DNA from 2 places in the Streptomyces sp. NBC_00234 genome. Region 1 is predicted to be linked to the other one. Evidence: predicted binding sites of a transcription regulator. Region 1 holds the regulator's gene; the other holds the start of a gene.
The links. The regulator HspR, encoded in region 1, represses chaperone genes until heat shock. The targets are predictions, from matches to a motif close to TTGAGNNNNNNNNNCTCAA.

Region 1 (10,112 bases):
GACGGCGTCGTCGAGGTGAAGGCCACCAACGGTGACAACCACCTCGGTGGTGACGACTGGGACCAGCGCGTCATGGACTACCTGGTCAAGCAGTTCGCCAACGGTCACGGCGTGGACCTGTCCAAGGACAAGATGGCTCTCCAGCGTCTCCGCGAGGCCGCGGAGAAGGCGAAGATCGAGCTGTCCTCCTCGACGGAGACCACGATCAACCTTCCGTACATCACGGCGTCGGCCGAGGGCCCGCTGCACCTGGACGAGAAGCTCACGCGCGCCCAGTTCCAGCAGCTCACCGCTGACCTCCTGGACCGCTGCAAGAACCCGTTCCACAACGTCATCAAGGACGCGGGCATCCAGCTCTCCGAGATCGACCACGTCGTTCTCGTCGGTGGCTCGACCCGTATGCCGGCCGTCGCCGAGCTCGTCAAGGAGCTCACCGGTGGTCAGGAAGCCAACAAGGGCGTGAACCCGGACGAGGTCGTCGCCATCGGCGCCTCGCTCCAGGCCGGTGTCCTCAAGGGCGAGGTCAAGGACGTTCTGCTCCTCGACGTCACGCCGCTGTCGCTTGGTATCGAAACCAAGGGCGGCATCATGACGAAGCTCATCGAGCGCAACACGACCATCCCGACCAAGCGCTCCGAGATCTTCACGACGGCCGAGGACAACCAGCCGTCCGTGCAGATCCAGGTCTACCAGGGCGAGCGCGAGATCGCGGCGTACAACAAGAAGCTCGGAATGTTCGAGCTCACCGGTCTGCCGCCGGCCCCGCGTGGCGTGCCGCAGATCGAGGTCGCGTTCGACATCGACGCCAACGGCATCATGCACGTCGCTGCCAAGGACCTCGGCACCGGCAAGGAGCAGAAGATGACCGTCACCGGTGGCTCCTCGCTGCCGAAGGACGAGGTCAACCGGATGCGCGAAGAGGCCGAGCAGTACGCGGACGAGGACCACCGCCGTCGCGAGGCCGCCGAGTCCCGTAACCAGGGCGAGCAGCTCGTCTACCAGACGGAGAAGTTCCTCAAGGACAACGAGGACAAGGTTCCGGGCGACGTCAAGACGGAGGTCGAGGAGTCCCTCACCGAGCTGAAGGAAAAGCTCAAGGGCGAGGACACCGCCGAGATCCGTACCGCCACCGAGAAGGTCGCGGCCGTCTCCCAGAAGCTCGGCCAGGCGATGTACGCCAACGCCCAGGCCGAGGGTGCGACGCCGGGTGCGGACGCTCCGGGCGCCGGTCAGGCCCAGGCCGACGGTGACGACGTGGTCGACGCCGAGATCGTCGACGACGAGAAGGACACCAAGGGCGGTGCGGTGTGACCGAGGAGACTCCGGGCTTCGAGGAGAAGCCTGACGTCCCCTCCGGCGCCACCCCTGACGGAGCTGAGCCGAAGGACGCCACCCCCTCTCCGGAGGAGGAGGCGTCCCCGGCCGGGGACTCAGTACAGACAGTTGGCCTGACGGCACAGCTGGACCAGGTCCGCACCGCGCTCAGCGAGCGCACGGGCGACCTCCAGCGGCTCCAGGCCGAGTACCAGAACTACCGCCGCCGCGTCGAGCGGGACCGGGTCACGGTCAAGGAGATCGCAGTCGCGGGTCTCCTGTCCGAGCTCCTGCCCGTGCTCGACGACGTCGGCCGCGCGCGGGAACACGGCGAGCTGACCGGCGGCTTCAAGTCGGTGGCCGAGTCCCTGGAGACGGTCGCCGCGAAGATGGGCCTCCAGCAGTTCGGCAAGGAGGGCGAGCCCTTCGACCCGACGATCCACGAGGCCCTGATGCACTCGTACGCGCCGGACGTCACCGAGACGACCTGCGTGGCGATCCTGCAGCCGGGGTATCGCATCGGCGAGCGCACCATCCGCCCCGCGCGGGTGGCCGTGGCCGAGCCGCAGCCCGGCGCGACGCCGGCAACGGCGAAGGAAGAGAAGACAGACGACGAGGAGAGCGGTGGCACGGAGGAGGTCTGACATCAGGTCTGACCAACTCGGTGCACACCGACCGGCGAGGAGCCCGGCCCCCGGGCCGGCTCCTCGGCCGATCGTCCGGAAGGAGGGACGTCGATGAGCACGAAGGACTTCGTCGAGAAGGACTACTACAAGGTTCTCGGCGTCCCCAAGGACGCCACCGACGCCGAGGTCAAGAAGGCGTACCGGAAGCTCGCCCGCGAGTTCCACCCGGACGCCAACAAGAGTGACGCCAAGGCGGAGGAGCGCTTCAAGGAGATCTCCGAGGCGAACGACATCCTCGGCGACAGCAAGAAGCGCAAGGAGTACGACGAAGCCCGCGCGCTCTTCGGCAACGGAGGCTTCCGGGCCGGTCCCGGCGGCGCCGGGGGCAACTTCAACTTCGACCTGGGCGACCTCTTCGGAGGTGCCCCGGGCGGTGGCGGCGGCCAGGCCGGCGGCGCCGGAGGGTTCGGCGGCGGCGGCGGGCTGGGAGACGTCTTCGGCGGTCTCTTCAACCGCGGCGGTGCGGGCACCCGTGTGCAGCCCCGGCGCGGCCAGGACATCGAGTCCGAGGTGACGCTCAGCTTCACCGAGGCGGTCGACGGGGCCACCGTCCCGCTGCGGATGTCCAGCCAGGCACCCTGCAAGGCGTGTTCGGGCACCGGCGACAAGAACGGCACCCCGAGGGTCTGCCCGACCTGTGTCGGCACCGGACAGGTGTCGCGCGGCAGCGGCGGCGGCTTCTCGCTCACCGATCCCTGCGTGGACTGCAAGGGCCGGGGCCTCATCGCCCAGGACCCCTGCGAGGTCTGCAAGGGCAGCGGACGGGCGAAGTCGGCCCGCACCATGCAGGTCAGGATCCCGGCGGGTGTCCTGGACGGCCAGCGCATCCGGCTGCGCGGCAAGGGCAGCCCGGGCGAACGCGGCGGACCGGCCGGCGACCTGTACGTCGTCGTGCACGTCGACGCCCACCCCGTCTTCGGCCGCAAGGGCGACAACCTCACGGTCACCGTGCCGGTCTCCTTCACGGAGGCGGCGCTCGGCGGCGAGGTGAAGGTCCCGACGCTCGGCGGCCCCCCGGTCACCCTGAAGCTTCCGGCCGGCACCCCCAACGGGCGTACGATGCGCGCCCGCGGCAAGGGTGCGGTCCGCAAGGACGGCACCCGCGGCGACCTCCTGGTCACCGTGGAGGTCGCAGTGCCCAAGGACCTCGCACCCGAGGCCCGGGACGCACTGGAGGCATACCGGAAGGCGACCGCGGAGGAGGACCCGCGGGCGGAGCTGTTCCAGGCTGCGAAGGGAGCTTGAGATGGACGGCCGTCGACGTAATCCGTACCAGCTGACCGACGAATCACCGGTGTACGTGATCTCGATCGCGGCCCAGCTCTCGGGCCTGCACCCGCAGACGCTGCGCCAGTACGACCGCCTCGGCCTGGTCTCCCCGGACCGCACCGCCGGGCGCGGCAGGCGCTACTCGGCCCGCGACATCGAACTGCTGCGCACCGTCCAGCAGTTGTCGCAGGACGAGGGCATCAACCTGGCCGGCATCAAACGCATCATCGAGCTGGAGAACCAGGTCGCCGCGCTCCAGCAGCGCGTCGCCGAGCTCTCGGCGGCGGTCGACGGGGCGGCGGTGGCCATGCAGCAGCGCGAGGCCCAGGTGCACGCCTCGTACCGCCGTGACCTGGTCCCGTACCAGGACGTCCAGCAGGCGAGCGCGCTGGTGGTGTGGCGTCCGAAGCCCAAGAGGGCTACGGACTAGCCGCATCCGCTGTCACGCACGAGAGGCCCGTGGCCACCGACGGATGTCGGGGACCACGGGCCTTTTTCGCGTGCAGGGTCACTTTCCGGAGCCCTGCCAGAGGGTGAGCGCCAGCGCCGTGCACGAGGTCACCGCGGCCAGGGACGACAGCGGCCATCGGGTGCGCTCCAGTGCTTCGAGGCGCTCCTCGTGATCGTCCAGCGCCTTGTCGGTCTGGTCGACACGCTGCAGCAGCAGCGCCAAGTCGCCCCGGGTGGTGGCGAATCCTACGTCGACGGAGCGGTGCAGGCGCTCCAGTTCCCGAGCGATGCCATCGGCCTCGGACTGCGTCATCGCGGACCTCCTCAGATACGGGGGACGCGCAGTCGGTCCCAGCTGGCACGCCCCGGGACGCCGTCCGCCGCGCCTCCGCTGTAGCCGAGCTCGCGCTGCCAGGCGGCGTACGAGCGCCGGTCGGCCTCTCCCCAGACCGGGCCTGGCCCGACGTCGTACCGGCCGCAGCCCTCGGCGACGAGCCGGATACCGGCCCTCGTGATCAGCGGGCTGGTCCGCCCGGGTACGAAGAACGCGGCGCCAGGAAACGGTTCGTACGGCTCCACGGTGGGTGCCGAGCCGAGGCGGGTCGCGATCCGGCCGCGCATCGAGGCCATGGAGAACGACGGGTCGATCTTCCGTCGGGTCCACTCCTTGTGCGCGATCACGCTCCGCGCCGTCCAGCCGTGTGTGCGGCACAGTGCGGCGGACAGCCGGTCGGAGGCGTCGAGTTGAGCCTCGGGATAGGGATCGCGGCCGTTGCCGAGGTTCTCGATCTCGAAGCCGTAGAAGCGCGCGTTGCCGTCCACGGCGTCCGGTCCCGGGGCGGGCAGGGCCGCTTCGGTGCGTACGGCGCCGAGGACGGCGGACGAGCCGAGGCCCGCGTGGTTGGTTCGCCCGTAGCCGACCAGGTGGACGGTGCCGTCCTTGGCGACCAGCCCGATGCAGAGCGGACCGGGCAGATCCGGTGTGCCCGACCGGCACAGGGCGAGGCTGTTGGTGCCCGCGGTGTGGTGCAGCATGACGCCGTGCACCGGGCCCCAGGCGCCCTTGTGGTTGCGGTTGTGGGTCTGCCAGTCGCCGTGTTCGGCGACGCGGACGCCCTCGCGGCGCAGGGCGCGCGCGAGGGCGTCGGGGGAGAGGGGTACGGCCACGGGCGGGCTCCTCACATCACATTGCGCCGGGGTCAGGTCAGGGGTGTCACGGTCACGAAGCGGTAGGCGAACGTGGCGGTGTTCGTGGTGGCGGCCGACTTGTACGCGGCGGTCGCGGTGCAGACGGCGCCTGCCGCGAGGCCGTTGACCTGGAACTGGGTCGAGCCGGAACTCTGGCTCGTACCGCTGCCGATGGCGGCGCGGGTATCGGCAGCGGCGAGAGTGAGCGTCGTACCGGTACGGACGTTCGCCGACATCAGGCAGGACACCCCCGCCGCCGTGCCGCTGATGCGCGCGCCCACCGACACGAGGACCGAGCCCGAGGGCGGTGCGGTGAAGGTGACGGCCGTGGGGTCTCCGGTCGAGCCGGTGAGCGTCTCCGCGTAGGTGGTGGAGGCGGTGGTGCCGATCGTGGAGTTGGCCTTGTGCACGGGGCCGGGCACGACCGGGTGCCACTGGGTTCCGGTGTAGTGGAAGTACCGGCCGGGGGTGGTGAGCCACGCCAGCATGCCGGCGACCGGTGCGTTCACCTTGGCATCCCGGGTGGCGGCGTCGGCGAACCGCAGCACGGTGCGGCCGTCCACGGATTCGGCGAGGGACTGGAGGTGCAGCGGGACGTTGGCGGCGTCGGTGGGCTGGGGGTACGGCAGGCCGCCGAGCGGGGTGAGCAGGGACATGACGAAGGGCCTCCTGGTGGTCCGGAGAGGGGGCGTGCGGGGATGTGGTGCGGTCTAGCCGTCGAGGGGCGGAGGGAGGTAGTCCGCTCCGGTGCCTTCGTCACCCGCGCGGGTGACAGGACTGTCGATGAGGACCGGAGCGGCCGGCGACTCCGGAAGCTCCTCGTGTTCCGGAAGAGCCTCGTACGCCTCGCGAACCTCGTACCCCTCGTATGCGGGAATCTCTTCCATCGCCATCGACGGCTCCGTGGGCGGTCTGCTCACAGCGAGCCTCCTGTGGCCATCAGCAGTGCCCGGTAGTCCGCCTCGCCCGCCTGGAGATCGGCGAGCGTCGCGTACTGTGCCGTGGCCTGCGCGTACGTACGCCGCGTGCCGTACGCCGGATCGAGTGCGCCGTCGGGGACCAGACCGGTGTCCCGCGGGACACCGTTGTACGAGGTGCCGCGCAGGGTCAGTGTCTGCTGTGGTGCTCCGCCCGCCGCGCAGGTGGTCCGCATGCCCACCACCCAGGCCAGCGTGTCCAGCGTGGCACCCGTCGTGTCCACCACCCTGACGACGTCCCCGAGTTGGAGCCGCGGGTCGTGCAGGACCTCCACCTCGCCAAGGACCGGGACGGGGTAGCGGCCGGCGTTCAGCATGGTCTGCGACAGTCCGACGGCGGCGGTGCCGTTCTGGACCCAGTCGGAGGCCGGGGCCGTGTACTGCTGCCGGCCGTAATGCCCCTGGCTCGTGGTACTCCACCAGGCCACCTGGCGCTGCTTCGCATCGGCGCTCGCCTTCTGGAAGCTGATGCGCACCGAGGGCTTGCCGTCCTTGGTGACGGTCCACACGGGCGCGGTGCCCGTGTTGGTGAAGCGCGCGATGTACGTGGGGCCTTCGCGCCGGCAGCTGACGGTGACCACGCCCTTGACCGCGGTGCCGCCGGTCGCGAGGGTGCCGAAGCGCACCCGGTGAATGTCGGTCACCACCGTGTCGTCGATGACGACGAGCGGGCCGATGTCGAACTCGTCCTCGGCCACCGCGTAGGAGACCTCCACGGAAGCGCCCGGATCTATCTTCCGCACCACGGTGTCGTCCACCGTGCTCCCGGCGACGCTGGTGATCCCGGCCCAGTCCTGGAACGGCTGCTCGCAGTGGTTGCGGCAGGCATCGATCTCCTCGCCGACGGTGAGCGAGGAGATGTCCCGGCGAGTGGTGACGACGAGATCGGGCTCGTCGGGCACCACGGCGAACCGGGACGGGCCGCGCCAGTGGAAGACCCCCTGCTCGTCGAAGTCCCCGGTCGACATGCTCGACCGGGCGATCTCGGTGATCACGTCCCACTGCGAACCCGAAACCCGGGGGACGTTGTAGACCGGCAGCGCGGGCGCGTCGAGCACCGCTCCCTTGACCCACGTCCCCGTCTGCTCCCACTCGGCTCGCGGGTAGGAGGGCACGTCGGTCCAGACGCGGTCGGTCACCTGGAGACACTCCACCGCCATGTCGGTGGTCAGTTCGACGCGGTACAGCTCGGCCCGCGGCTGGGCCGCGGCGGCTTCGGTGAAGGTGGCCGCGGAACCGACGAAGGACGAGCCGTCGGGGCCGGTCAGCCGCGGTTGCACCGTGGGCAGCACACTGGTTCCCGTCGACGTGGTGTCGAAGAGGAAACCGAGGTGCCAGGCGCCCCGCAGGGCGGCCAGCTTGGAGCTCGTCCAGGTGATGGTCCAGCCCGAGCCGTTCTGCGTACCGGAGCTGATCCTGATGGTTCCGGCCGCGATGTCGACGACGCCGTTCAGATAGCCGAAGGCTCCGCCGCTGCGGTCGAGCAAGGCCCTGATCTCGATCTTGCTGTCCCGGGCCAGGGCGGTGTTGACCCAGCATTCGATCAGAAACACCTTGCCCGGCACGACGAACCGCGAGCGGGGCGTCCAGGAGGCCGTGAGTGCGGCTGCCTTCGGCATCAGCGCCATTTCGAAGGGCGCGCCCTCACGGATCCAGTCGTAGCCATCGATGTGCGGGACGTTCTCGGGGTGGCCGTACGTCGCGGTGACCCCACCGTGGAGGGATGCGTACAGCACGGTGAATGGGGCGGAGTCGTCGCTTCCGGCCACCGGCGCGCGGGGCGGCGGGCAGGTGTGGATGCCACCCTGGCGGAGCAGTTCGTCCACGCACCAGACCTCGGACGCGACGCGCTTGCCGGTCAGTACGCCGTGGTACGGGCGGGGCAGCGAGGCCGGCCCGCGCAGGCGCTCGGCGCCGTCCAGGGCCTGAACGGTGACGGTGTCGCTCCCGGACACGGCGGAACGGGAGCGGACGGTGCCCCGGAATGCGGGCAGGTTCCGGCCGCTGACGCCGGAGGCGTGGACGACGGATTGACTGGGGCGCACGGCGTCGCCCGTGGCACGGTCCGCCCAAGCGGAGTACAGGCGCGGGGCGGCCGTCCCGTCCCGGCCGGCGAGCTGCGCCTCGAACTGGGCCGAGGCACTGCCGTTGAAGGCCCGCATGGCTTCGGGCAGGTCGGTGCTGTAGGCCCGTTCGACCTTCCAGGACTGGATCTGCTCCCCGAGATCCATGCCGCCGAAGCGGGTGGAGTGGGTGGGGGTGCGATCGGGCGCGGCGAGTGCGGCGTCGAGCTCGATGTCAGAGGGCTGCACCTGCCACCTCCACCAGGTCGATGCCGATGTTCCGGTAGGGGAGACGGGGCGAGGGGGTGTCCGTGCAGCCGGTCACGACCATGGCCGGGCAGCCCTCTCCGAGCGACAGTGCCGTTGGCGCCTCGCCGATGGTCAGACAGGCTCCTGCCAGCCCCGTCATGCCCGTGGCACCCGGGCCTCCGACAGGGGTGACGAAGGCGGCGCCCGCGGGGGCGGTGCCGCTGACCGTCGACGAGCCGACGGCGGTGCGGCTCCCGAGATATGCGCCGTCCATGTCCTTCCAGTCCAGTTGGGCGGTGGACAGTCCGGCGGTCCAGTCGGGGGGCAGCAGCCACGAGACCTCCATGCCGGGCATGACGGGCCAGCCGGGCCAGGCGTTGTGCCGCCAGCCGATCCGGGTGGCCGCGTCCTCACAGCTTCCCAGCACGACGTCGTCGACGAAGGGGCTGATGGTGATGGAGCCCTCCACGGTGAACCAGTGGTCGGCCCCGTCGCGCCGCGCGCTCTGTCCGGCGGCCTGGTACGGGTCGAGCAGGTTGACGGACGCAGGGTCGAGCACGGCGACGGTCCGGCCCGCGTACACATTGCGGCCCAGCATCCCCGGGCCGTTGACGCGCCGTGCGAGCCGCACCAGATGATCCGCGTCGGCCGGCTCCAGCCACTCCCAGGAGAACTTGAGCCGTCGGACGGTGAGGGCGGGCGCGACAGTGGTGATCTGGCCTTCGAGCGACTTGAACTCGGCTACGTTGAGTTCGGCGCTGCGGTCCCAGCTCCGGGCCGCCTGCGGGATCTCCTTGAGCAGTCCGGGCTTGCCTATCCACAGATTCCTGGCCATGTGTGCCTCACCTCCGGGCGAGCTTGCGCTGTCCTACGAGGACGGCGCGGGCAATGGTCTGAGAGTCCACATCCACGTGAACGGGCCGCTCGGCGAGCCGTTCCACGGCTTCGGCGAGCCGGTGCAGTGCGGCGCCGCCACCGGCGTTCCGGCCGAGCATCTGCTCCAGCCGGGACAGCGGTATGACTGCCTCCGCCTCGCCGCCCTCGCCGATGACCGCGAGCCGGCCCCCGGCGCGGGCCTGGATGATTCCGCCGTCGGCGAGTTGCGGCACGGGGATGCGGGGGAGGTTGAACGCGAAGCCCTTGCCGCCGATGACGGGCACCCAGTCGGGGACCTTGAACTTGACCTGGTTCAGGCCGCCGATGAGGGCGTTGAGTCCGCGGACGAGCATCCGGGTGGGGAGCAGGAAGGCGTTGACGACGCCCTTGAAGAGCGGTCCGAGGAACTTGGCGGCGGACGAGGAGGCGCTGCGGATGCCGTTCCACGCGGCGATGAGGCCCTTACGGACGGTCGACGCGACCTTGTCCATGTTGACGAAGCGGGCGATGAGCGGGGCGAGCAGCGTCATGATGAGCCCGAACGGGCTTGCCGCCATGGCGAGGTTGAGCCCTCTCTGCGCGAGGGACGCGCCCTTGAGCCCCTTGCCGAGGCTCCCCATGGACTTCCCGCCCTTGTCGGCGTTCTTGCCGGCCTTCCCGACGGACTTCTCGACGGCGTCGGCCTGCTTCTTGACGTCCTGGAGCGACTTCTTGGTCTTGTCGGCGGAGGACTTGAGCTTGTCGAGGGAGGACTTGAATTTGTCGGTGCCGGTGCGCGCCTTGCCGATGTCGCCGCTAGCCGCATGGACGCCTGACTGTAACTTCTTGAACGCGCTTCCGCTGTTTGTGGCGGATATGCGAAGTTTTCCGACCGACGTGCTGGTCTGCCCCGCCGCAACCTTCATTTTGGAGAGTGGCTGCGTGGCACCGGTGGCGCCCCGCTGAAGAGCGGAGAACCCGGAAGACGACTGGCCCAGTGTGCGTCTGAGGCCGTTCAGTCCCGAATTTACCTGTTGGATGGCCTGCTTCAGATTCATGTG
Region 2 (10,112 bases), 1.6 Mb from region 1:
ATGACGGTGGCCATGTGGTCGAGCTTGAAGAGGGTGCTGAGGCGCTCGGGGTCCTGCTCGCGCTCCTCCAGGCTCTCGATGACGCCGAGCTGGCGTTCGACCAGCCCGAGCGTACGCAGCGAGAGGTTGACGAAGGTGTGGTGGACCGTGTTCTTCAGCCGCTCCAGCTGGGCGGTGAGATCGGCCGCGTGGACCTGGAGTTCGGCCCGCTGGACGGTGAGCGCCTCGCGGCCGGCGATCAGCTCGCCACGCTCGCTCCGGAGCGTCTCCACCTGTCCGTTGAACGTGTGGTGCAGCCCGTACAGCTTGCCGTGCAGGGCGTTGATGGACCGGACGACCTGGGCGAACTCGTCGTTGCGGCCGGTGTAGCGGATGGCTTCCGCGGTCTCGGGCTCCCCCGCGAGCCTGGCGGCGCCGATCCGCAGGACGGCGAGCGGCTGGGTGAGGGTGCGGGCGACGGCGGTGGAGACGCCCACGACGATCAGGAAGCAGCCGCCGAGCAGGGCGAGCCGCAGTTCGAGTGCGGTGACGTCGTCGTCGCGGAGCTGCTCCAGGCGCTGGACCTGGGCGGTGCCGAGCGCCGATTCGACGCCGCGCATCCGGTCGATGCGGGCGGAGAGGGCGGCTGCGACCTTCTTGCGGTCGGCCCTCTGGTCGGTGTCGGACAGCTCGGGCCGGTCGGTCAGCCGGGCGAGGTACTTCTCCGCGTTGTTGACCTCGGGTCCGGTGACGGTGGAGGCGAGTTTGTCGCGGGCGACCGGGTTCGCGGCCTGGTCGAAGTCGGCGAGCGAGGCGAGTTCGCGGACGCGTGTCTGCTGGGCGGCGGCGCTGAGCTCGTCGCGGTGGCGGTCGTCCTCGCCGGCGCCCTCGTCCTGGATCTGCACCGGCAGACCGGTGAAGGGGTCGGTCTGCGTGACGGGCTCGCTGCGCGGTACGGCGAGAGCGGCGAGGAGCAGCCCCCGCGTGGCCGACGCCTGCTCGACGGCGCCGCCGAGTGCGAGCGGCGCGCGGGTGGACTCCGAAGCGCGCGGCGGGGTCTTGCCGGCCAGCTCCTCGGCGAGCCCGTGGAGCTTCGAGATGACCTCGGAGTACGCCTGGTGGGCGTCCAGGGCCGAGCCCTTGCCGGAGAGCGCGTCGCGGCGCAGCGAGGGGATCGTGGAGAGGTCCCGGCGCAGGGCCGCGGGGGCGGCGGCGCGGATCTCGTCCACCTGCTGGTCGACCCGGGCGGAGAGGGCGGCCCGGGCCTCGTCGGCGCCTTCGGCCTTCTCGTCGCGGCCGGCCGCGATGTGGGCGGTGACGTCGTCGCGCTCATCGGCGAGGGAGTGGGCGAGCGTGATGGCCTGCTGGTTCAGCTCGGCGAGGGTGACCAGCTGCTGGGACTCGTTGAGGTCGGCCGAGGCGGCGAGGGCCGCGGGGGCGCCCGCCGCGAGGACGGTGATACCGACGACGGCGACACCCGCGACCAGCCGACTGCGTACCTTCACGGTCCGCTTGTCGGCGCCCGGAGCCGGAGGGGTCGCCCCGGAACCGTCGCGCGTGCTGCCCTTGCTCCGAGGCCGCTTCTTCTGCACCGGTGCTCGCAATCTTGACTCGTCCACCCATGAAGCAGAGGTGACATACGGTCACATGAACAGGCGCCCACCCCTGGTACGGCTTCTGACCATTCCAGTGCTTTTGAGAGGGGGGCGCGCATCAACCGCTCCGCCACTCGAACGAGTGAACATCACTCCGGAGTTGGCGAACAAGTCTCCCCTGGGGCCCCCTCGGGCATGCACGGCCCACCGGGTGGAAGTTCCGCCCAGGCTTTGGCAGGATGCCCGCCCGCACCCTCCACGGAGCGTTTCCTTCCGCTCGCCGGGCCCGGCTGACCTGCTGGTACGGGCCAACGTCCGGTTCGTGCAGGGCTCGTGAAGGCGTCGTGCAGACTGATCGGATGCGCATGGAACTCGCGACCGAACCCGGCAGCAGGGAACGCCCCAACGAGGACTGGGTGTCCGCCACCCTCCCCGCGTCCGGCCAGGGTGGAGGGCTGGTCCTGCTCGACGGAGTGACGCCACCGCAGGGTGACGACGGTTGTGTGCACTCGGTCCCCTGGTTCACCGCCCGGCTCGGCGGCTCGCTGGCCGAACTGTCCTGTTCGCGGAGAGATCTGACGCTGACGGAGGTCCTCGCCGAGTCCATCCGGCGCACCGCCGACACGCATCGTTTCCAGTGTGACCTTTCTCACGCAAGGACGCCTCAGGCAACCGTGGTGCTCACCCGCTGGGACGAACACGAGATCGAATATCTGGTGCTCTCCGACTCCGCGCTGCTCCTGGAGTCGCCCGACGGGGCGGTCCGCGCGGTCCTCGACGACCGGCTGGACCGGCTGCCGCCCGGCTCCCTCGCCTCCGAGGCGATCGCCGACGCCCGCGTCCGGAACAAGGAGGGCGGCTTCTTCACGGCCGCCGCCGACCCCGGCGTGGCCTCCCGCGCCGTGACCGGCCGGGTGCCGCGCGCGGAGGTACGGTCGCTGGCCGCGCTGACGGACGGGGCGAGCCGCTGGACGGAGAAGTTCCGGGAAGGCGACTGGACGGCCACTCTGGGGCTGCTGCGGAAGGCGGGGCCCCAGGGGCTGATCGACCGGGTGCGGGAGCTGGAGCGGGCGGACACGGAGCGCACGTACCTGCGCCGGAGCAAGACCCACGACGACGCGACGGCGGCCTTCCTCGAGTTCTAGGGTCTTTCGTTTGGATCAGGCCGGATCAGGGAGCGGGGTCCGGTGCGGGCAGCTGCAAGGCGGAGGAGAGAGTCGACGCGGAGCGTCGGCGACCGACGACAACGCCGGAGGGGGCCCCTCCCTGCTCGAGCGAAGCCGAGAGCTCGGGGGAGCGCGCGCCAGGGCACGCGAGCCCGGCATGATCCAAACGAGAGGCCCTAGGTGGTGTCCGCAGCGTCTCGTCCGGCCCCTGGGTCCTGTGGAGTGCCGCCCGGGCGCCCGTCAGTCCTCGGCCCGCTCGTTCAAGTGGTGCAGCAGCCGCGCCAGTTCGGCCACCTCCGTGCGGTCCCAGTCGGCGAGCTTGCGCACGTAGCGCTCACGGCGGGCGTCGCGGACGCTGCGGAAGCGGGCGAGGCCCTCGCCGGTGAGGTGGACGAGCCAGGCGCGGCCGTCGGCCGGATCGGGTTCGCGGGCCACCAGGCCGAGCGTCTCCAGGGCCCGCAGCTGGCGGCTCATGGTCGCCTTGCCGACGCCGATGTACGCGGCGAGATCGGTGGCCCGCTGCGGGCCCGCCGACTCCAGCCGTACGAGGAGGCCGTAGGCGGCGGATTCCAGGTCTGGGTGCACCTCACGGGCCATCTCCCCGGAGTTGGCCCGCGCCCGGCGCAGGAAGACGGCCAACTCCCGCTCCAGAGAGAGGAACTCGTGGTCCACACCACTCCCGGCGACTGCGCCGGGTTCACTCCCGCTTTCACTCCCGTGCACGTCAGCACCCCTCATACGCTTTCCTGCCGATGAAAGTTTCTTTCGCCGCCGGTCATCGCCGCAGCTCCGCCAGTATTTCGCAGGCGTAGACCAACGGCAGCTCCCAGGCCCTCTTCCGCCGCACGGGTCTACGTGCGTAGCTTCATAGGTGCCATCGGTGGCATGTCCACACCATGGCAGTTCTCCAGGGGTGTCCCGCACGTGCCTCTGGGTCGGCAGTTCCCCCCACCGAGGCCCCGGAGGCACTCACATGCCCGTGCACAGATCCGGTACGTCACGCCGCTCGCGCTTCGCCGCGGCAGGAGCCCTCCTCGCAGCGCTTTCCCTCCTCCTCACCCTGCCCGGCGCGGCCACCGCCGCCGAGACCCCCGCCCGCGGTACGGCCAGGATGGGCCAGGGCGTCATCGCCCACGACGGCCAGGGCGGCCTCCCCCGCGACACCCGCGCCGTCCAGACCGAGGGCGTGGACGTCAGCAGCCATCAGGGCAACGTCGCCTGGTCGACCCTCTGGAACAGCGGCGTGAAGTGGGCCTACGCCAAGGCCACCGAGGGGACGTACTACAAGAACCCCTACTTCGCGCAGCAGTACAACGGCTCCTACAACGTCGGCATGATCCGCGGGGCGTACCACTTCGCCACCCCGGACACGACCAGCGGCGCGACCCAGGCCAACTACTTCGTGGACAACGGGGGCGGCTGGTCGCGGGACGGCAGGACGCTGCCGGGCGTGCTCGACATCGAGTGGAATCCGTACGGCGCGCAGTGCTTCGGCAAGACCCAGGCCGGGATGGTCTCCTGGATCCGCGACTTCGTGAACACCTACAAGGCGCGCACCGGACGCGACGCGGTGATCTACACCGCGACCAGCTGGTGGCAGACCTGCACGGGCAACAACTCCAGCTTCGGCGCCACCAACCCGCTCTGGGTGGCCCGTTACAACACGACCGTGGGTGAACTCCCGGCCGGCTGGGGCTACTACACGATATGGCAGTACACGTCGTCCGGCCCGACGGTCGGCGACCACAACCACTTCAACGGCGCCCTCGACCGCGTCCAGGCGCTCGCGAACGGCTGACCTCCCCACCGCTTCGCAGAGCGGGCCCCGGCGACGAGCACCCGTCGCCGGGGCCTTCGTCGTACCGGACCAAAACCCGCCCGACCTGGCCTTTCGTCCTGCACGGCCACCATCACGGCCCTCTATACACCGCATGTATACACACTATGTATAGTCCTCGGCGTGCCGCACAGCCCGTGCGGTCGGCCTTGAGGAGTGAACTGCTGTGCCCAGAAAGACGATGTCGTCCGGTGTCGGGTTGGCTGCCGCTCTCGTGACCGCGCTCACATTCGCGCTCAGCGGCTGCTCGATGGAGACCACGGCGCCCGGTTCGGCGCGTCAGGACGCCGCGGCCGACGCCAAGGGGTCGTTCGGCCAGGTCGACTGCCGCAAGGCGAAGTGCATAGCGCTGACCTTCGACGCGGGCCCGGCCGAGGACACCCCGCGGCTCCTGGACATCCTCAAGGAGAAGAAGGTGCCCGCCACCTTCTTCCTGCTCGGCGAGAAGCACGTGCTCAAGCACCCGGACACCGTGCGCCGGATCGAGGCCGAGGGGCACGAGGTGGCCAACCACACCTGGTCGCACGAGGTCCTGACCGACCGGGAGCCCGCCGAGATACGGGCCGAGCTGGAGAAGACGCAGGACGCCATCGTGGCGATCACCGGCAAGAAGCCGCGGCTGATGCGACCGCCGCAGGGGCGCACCGACGACACGGTGTCCAGGATCTGCAAGGAGCTGGGGCTGTCGCAGATCCTGTGGAGCGCGACGGCGAAGGACTACTCCACGAACGACTCGGCGCTGATCAGGAAGCGGATACTCGACCAGGCCGGCAAGGACGGCGTGATCCTTCTGCACGACATCTACAAGGGCACCGTGCCCGCGGTGCCGGGCATCATCGACACACTGAAGAAGCGCGGCTACACCTTCGTGACGGTCCCCCAGCTGATGGCCCCGGCGGAGCCGGTTCCGGGCACGGTCTACCGGCCGTAGGACGTGCCCGCCCGGGTTCGGGGCGCGCCCACGCGGAACGGCCCGCCCTCCCCACCGGGGAGAACGGGCCGTCCGTACCGGCCGTGCACGTCACGCCACGCCCGTCACCGCGTGGCACTCACGCCGCGGCCGGGACCCTCTGCTCCCGGAGCCCGGCCGAGGCCGGGGCGAGAGCGATCTCCAGCACCTGGCGGACGTCCGTCACGGGGTGCACGTCGAGGCCGTCGAGGACCTCGGCCGGGACGTCGTCCAGGTCGGCCTCGTTCCGCTTGGGAATCACCACGGTGGTGATCCCCGCACGGTGCGCGGCCAGCAGCTTCTGCTTCAGCCCGCCGATCGGCAGCACCCGCCCGGTCAGCGACACCTCACCGGTCATCGCCACGTCCGTACGAACCAGTCTGCCGGACAGCAGCGAGGCAAGCGCGGTCGTCATGGTGATGCCGGCACTCGGACCGTCCTTGGGCACCGCACCCGCCGGGAAGTGGATGTGCACGCCGCGGTCCTTCAGGTCCGCGACAGGCAGCTCCAGCTCCGCGCCGTGCGACCGCAGGAAGCTCAGCGCGATCTGCGCGGACTCCTTCATGACGTCGCCGAGCTGACCGGTCAGGGTCAGTCCGGACGCGCCGGTCTCCGGGTCGGCCAGCGACGCCTCGACGAACAGCACGTCGCCGCCCGCGCCGGTCACCGCGAGCCCGGTGGCCACGCCCGGCACCGCGGTGCGGCGCTCGGCCGGGTCCTGCGCGGACTCCGGAACGTGGTGCGGGCGTCCGATGAGGCCCCGCAGGTCCTCGTCGGTGACGGTGAACGGCAGCTCGCGGTCGCCCAGTTCGTGCTGGGCCGCGACCTTGCGGAGCAGCCGGGCCACGCCCCGCTCCAGATTGCGGACGCCGGCCTCGCGGGTGTACTCGCCGGCCAGCTTGCGCAGCGCGGACTCGTCGAGCGTGACCTCGTCCTTCTCCAGACCGGCCCGTTCCAGCTGGCGCGGGAGCAGGTGGTCGCGGGCGATGACGACCTTCTCGTCCTCGGTGTACCCGTCGAGCCTGACCAGCTCCATGCGGTCGAGCAGGGCCTCCGGGATGGCGTCGAGGACATTGGCCGTCGCCAGGAAGACGACGTCGCTGAGGTCGAGTTCGACCTCCAGGTAGTGGTCGCGGAAGGTGTGGTTCTGCGCCGGGTCGAGGACCTCCAGGAGGGCGGCGGCCGGGTCGCCCCGGAAGTCCGAGCCGACCTTGTCGATCTCGTCGAGCAGGACGACCGGGTTCATGGAACCGGCCTCCTTGATGGCCCGGACGATGCGACCGGGCAGGGCGCCCACGTACGTACGCCGGTGGCCCCGGATCTCCGCCTCGTCCCGGACACCGCCGAGCGCGACACGGACGAACTTGCGGCCCATGGCGTGCGCGACGGATTCCCCGAGCGAGGTCTTGCCGACGCCCGGCGGACCCACCAGCGCCAGCACGGCGCCACCGCGCCGGCCGCCGACGACGCCCAGCCCCCGGTCGGCGCGCCGCTTGCGCACCGCCAGGTACTCGGTGATCCGCTCCTTCACGTCCTGGAGGCCCGCGTGCTCGGCGTCGAGGATGCGCTGGGCGCCCGGGATGTCGTAGGCGTCCTCGGTCCGCTCGGTCCACGGCAGTTCGAGGACGGTGTCGAGCCAGGTCCTGATCCAGGAGCCCTCGGGGCTCTGGTCGGAGGAGCGCTCCAGCTTCTCGACCTCCTTGAGCGCGGCCTCACGGACGTGCTCGGGAAGTTCGGCGGCCTCGACGCGCGCCCGGTAGTCGTCGGACTCGTCCTCCGGATCGCCGTTGAGCTCCGACAGCTCCTTGCGTACGGCGTCGAGCTGGCGCCGCAGCAGGAACTCGCGCTGCTGCTTGTCGACGCCTTCCTGGACGTCCTTGGCGATGGACTCGGCCACGTCCTGCTCGGCGAGGTGCTCACCGAGCCACTGGATGGCGAGCTTCAGCCGGGCGACCGCGTCGGCGGTCTCCAGGAGCTGCACCTTCTGGGCCGTGGTCAGGAACGGCGAGTAACCGGAGTTGTCGGCGAGCGCGGAGATGTCCTCGATCTGCTGCACCCGGTCCACGACCTGCCAGGCACCGCGCTTCTTCAGCCAGCTGGTCGCGAGGGCCTTGTACTCCTTGACCAGTTCCACGGCGGAGCCGGGCAGCGGGTCCGGGACGAGCACGTCGACCCTGGTCCCCTCCACCCACAGCGCTCCGCCGGGCCCACTGGTCCCGGCACCGATCCGCACCCGGTCACGGGCCCGGATGAGCGCACCCGGGTCTCCGTCCGAGAGCCGGCCGACCTGCTCGACGGTGCCGAGGACGCCGGTCCCCGTGTAGGTCCCGTCGATACGCGGGACGAGCAGCACCTCGGGCTTGCCGCCATCGGCGCGCGCGGCGGCCTGGGCGGCCTCCACGGCAGCCCGTACCTCCGTGTCCGACAGATCCAGCGGCACCACCATTCCGGGCAGCACTACCTCGTCGTCGAGCGGCAGCACAGGCAGATCGATCGGTGTGAACGCCTTGGACTCCGTAGCCATGATCTCCCCTTCGGCAGTCAAGTTGAGCTATGTGGACTCAATGCTCCTGAGCCACCGAATGTTCCCCAGGCCCTGTTCGCTCTCAGCGATCACCCGTCGGGGCCGGCCCCACGGCTCGAAATCACGTGGAGGGCGTCGGAGTGGGGTCGCCATGATGACGTCATGACCTCTTCCGGTATTCCCCTCCAGGCCCTCCTCGTGGTGGACGTGCAGTCCACCTCCGTCACCGGCGACCGAGCCGTCCCCGGGGCCGCCCTGCTCCTGGACCGGACGGCCGGACTGATCGCGCGGGCCCGGCAGAGCGGGGCGCTCGTCGTGCACATCCAGAACGACGGGCCGGCCGGAGCGGGCGACGAGCCCCACACCCCCGGCTGGGAGCTCCACTTCCCGGTCGGGGAGGGCCCCGGCGAGGCCGTCGTCCGCAAGTCCCGGGACGACGGATTCGAGGAAACCCCGCTGGGCGGCCTGTTGGCCGGCCACGGAGTGCGGGGACTCGCCGTCTGCGGCCTGATGTCCGAGATGTGCGTCCAGGCCACGGCACGCGGGGCCCTGGCACGCGGTTATCGCGTCGTCCTCCCGTACGACGCCCACGCGACGCACGACATTCCGGCGGCGCCCGGAATCAGCGAGGAGATCCCGGCCGCCACGGCCTCGCGCGTCGCAGCCTGGGCCATCAGCAACGAGGCCGAGGTCACCGCGCGCGCCGCCGACGTCGTGTTCGCGGCCCTGTCCCCGCGTTCGCACTGAATCTCCCGGCCGGTGAACCGGACACGTCCCGGCCGTCGATAGAGGAGATGTGAGGCTGCTGCGCCCCTCGGGGGCCGAGGGGAACGATGAGGACGCCGCGCTGCTGCGCGCCGTCGCTCAAGGGGACGCGAGCGCCCTGGCGACGCTGTACGACCGGCACGCCGGCTGGCTCCACGCCCGGCTGAGCCGGCGGTGCGGGGACGCGGAGACCGTACGGGAGGTACTGCAGGACACCTTCGTGACGGCCTGGCAGTCCGCCGGATCGCACCAGGGCGCGCGGGTCGGCGGCTGGCTGTGGGTGATCGCGGCCCGCCGGCTGGTGGACGCGCAGCGGGCGGGGGCACGAGCGGCTCGGTCCGGTGACACCGGCTGGGGCGCCGTCGCGCCCTCCCCCGCGCCCTCGGCCGAGGAACGCGTGCTGGCCGGACTGGAGTACGGCGACCTGGGCACCGCCCTCGACCGGATCTCCCCGGAGCTGCGGGAGGTGCTGCGGGCCACGGTCATCGACGGCCTGACGACGCGCGAGACCGCCCGGCTGCTCGGCATACCGGAGGGCACGGTCAAGACGCGGGCCATGCGCGCCCGACGTGAACTGCGCGCAGCCCTGGACCTGTTGGCCTCGGACCACGATCCGCTGGGAGGTACGGCATGAGGCGTACGCATGCGTGGCACGTGGACGAGGAGCTGGCCGCCGGGTACGCGGCGGGCACGGCCGCGGAGACGGACGCCTGGTCGCTGGAGAAGCACGTCGAGGCGTGCGGAAGCTGTGCGGCACGGGTGTCGTCGGCGGTCGGGAGCCGGGACGGCATGGGGGCGGTCCTGGCGGACATCCGGGCCGGCGTGCTGGCGGCGGCCCCTCGGCGGGCGCCCACCCCCCGCCCGTGGCACGTCACGCGCGGGCTCCGCGTCCGGCCCGGTTCCCGGGCGGCCCGCGTGCTCTGGGCCGCCGGGCCGGCCCTGCGCGGGCCCTGGCTGACGGCGCTCGTCCTGGTCGCCACGGGCGCCCTCGCCCTGGCGTACGGGGCGGGGCTCGGCGGGGCGGTCCGGCCCTTGCTCCTCGTCGTCGCGCCGGTGCTGCCGCTCGCCGGGGTGTTCGTCTCGTACGGGCGGCATGCCGACCCCCTGCACGAGATCGCCGCCGCCACCCCGTCGGGCGGCCTGAGGCTGCTCCTGACCAGGACCGCCGCGGTCCTCGGGGCGAGCATCCCGGCCCTGACGCTCGTCGGGGCCGCGCTGCCCGAGGCGGCGGGCGGGCCCGGCGCCGTGGCGTGGCTGCTGCCCGGACTGGCGCTGACACTCGCGGCCCTCGCCCTCG

Region 2: the regulator HspR is predicted to act here: its motif matches at 8,073-8,091, upstream of lon (endopeptidase La).

Annotation. Positions count from the first base shown of each region.
Region 1 is NZ_CP108101.1:3,870,182-3,880,293, reverse strand. It holds gene dnaK (molecular chaperone DnaK) at 1-1,311, shown strand, start outside; gene grpE (nucleotide exchange factor GrpE) at 1,308-1,958, shown strand; gene dnaJ (molecular chaperone DnaJ) at 2,052-3,245, shown strand; gene OG230_RS16840 (heat shock protein transcriptional repressor HspR) at 3,247-3,699, shown strand; gene OG230_RS16835 (hypothetical protein) at 3,778-4,032, opposite strand; gene OG230_RS16830 (peptidoglycan-binding protein) at 4,044-4,886, opposite strand; gene OG230_RS16825 (hypothetical protein) at 4,919-5,563, opposite strand; gene OG230_RS16820 (hypothetical protein) at 5,618-5,827, opposite strand; gene OG230_RS16815 (hypothetical protein) at 5,824-8,196, opposite strand; gene OG230_RS16810 (hypothetical protein) at 8,183-9,031, opposite strand; gene OG230_RS16805 (hypothetical protein) at 9,039-9,977, opposite strand.
Region 2 is NZ_CP108101.1:5,464,826-5,474,937, reverse strand. It holds gene OG230_RS24295 (sensor histidine kinase) at 1-1,571, opposite strand, end outside; gene OG230_RS24290 (hypothetical protein) at 1,934-2,719, shown strand; gene OG230_RS24285 (MarR family winged helix-turn-helix transcriptional regulator) at 2,981-3,478, opposite strand; gene OG230_RS24280 (lysozyme) at 3,714-4,538, shown strand; gene OG230_RS24275 (polysaccharide deacetylase family protein) at 4,759-5,508, shown strand; gene lon (endopeptidase La) at 5,627-8,050, opposite strand; gene OG230_RS24265 (isochorismatase family protein) at 8,213-8,797, shown strand; gene OG230_RS24260 (RNA polymerase sigma factor) at 8,847-9,449, shown strand; gene OG230_RS24255 (zf-HC2 domain-containing protein) at 9,446-10,112, shown strand, end outside.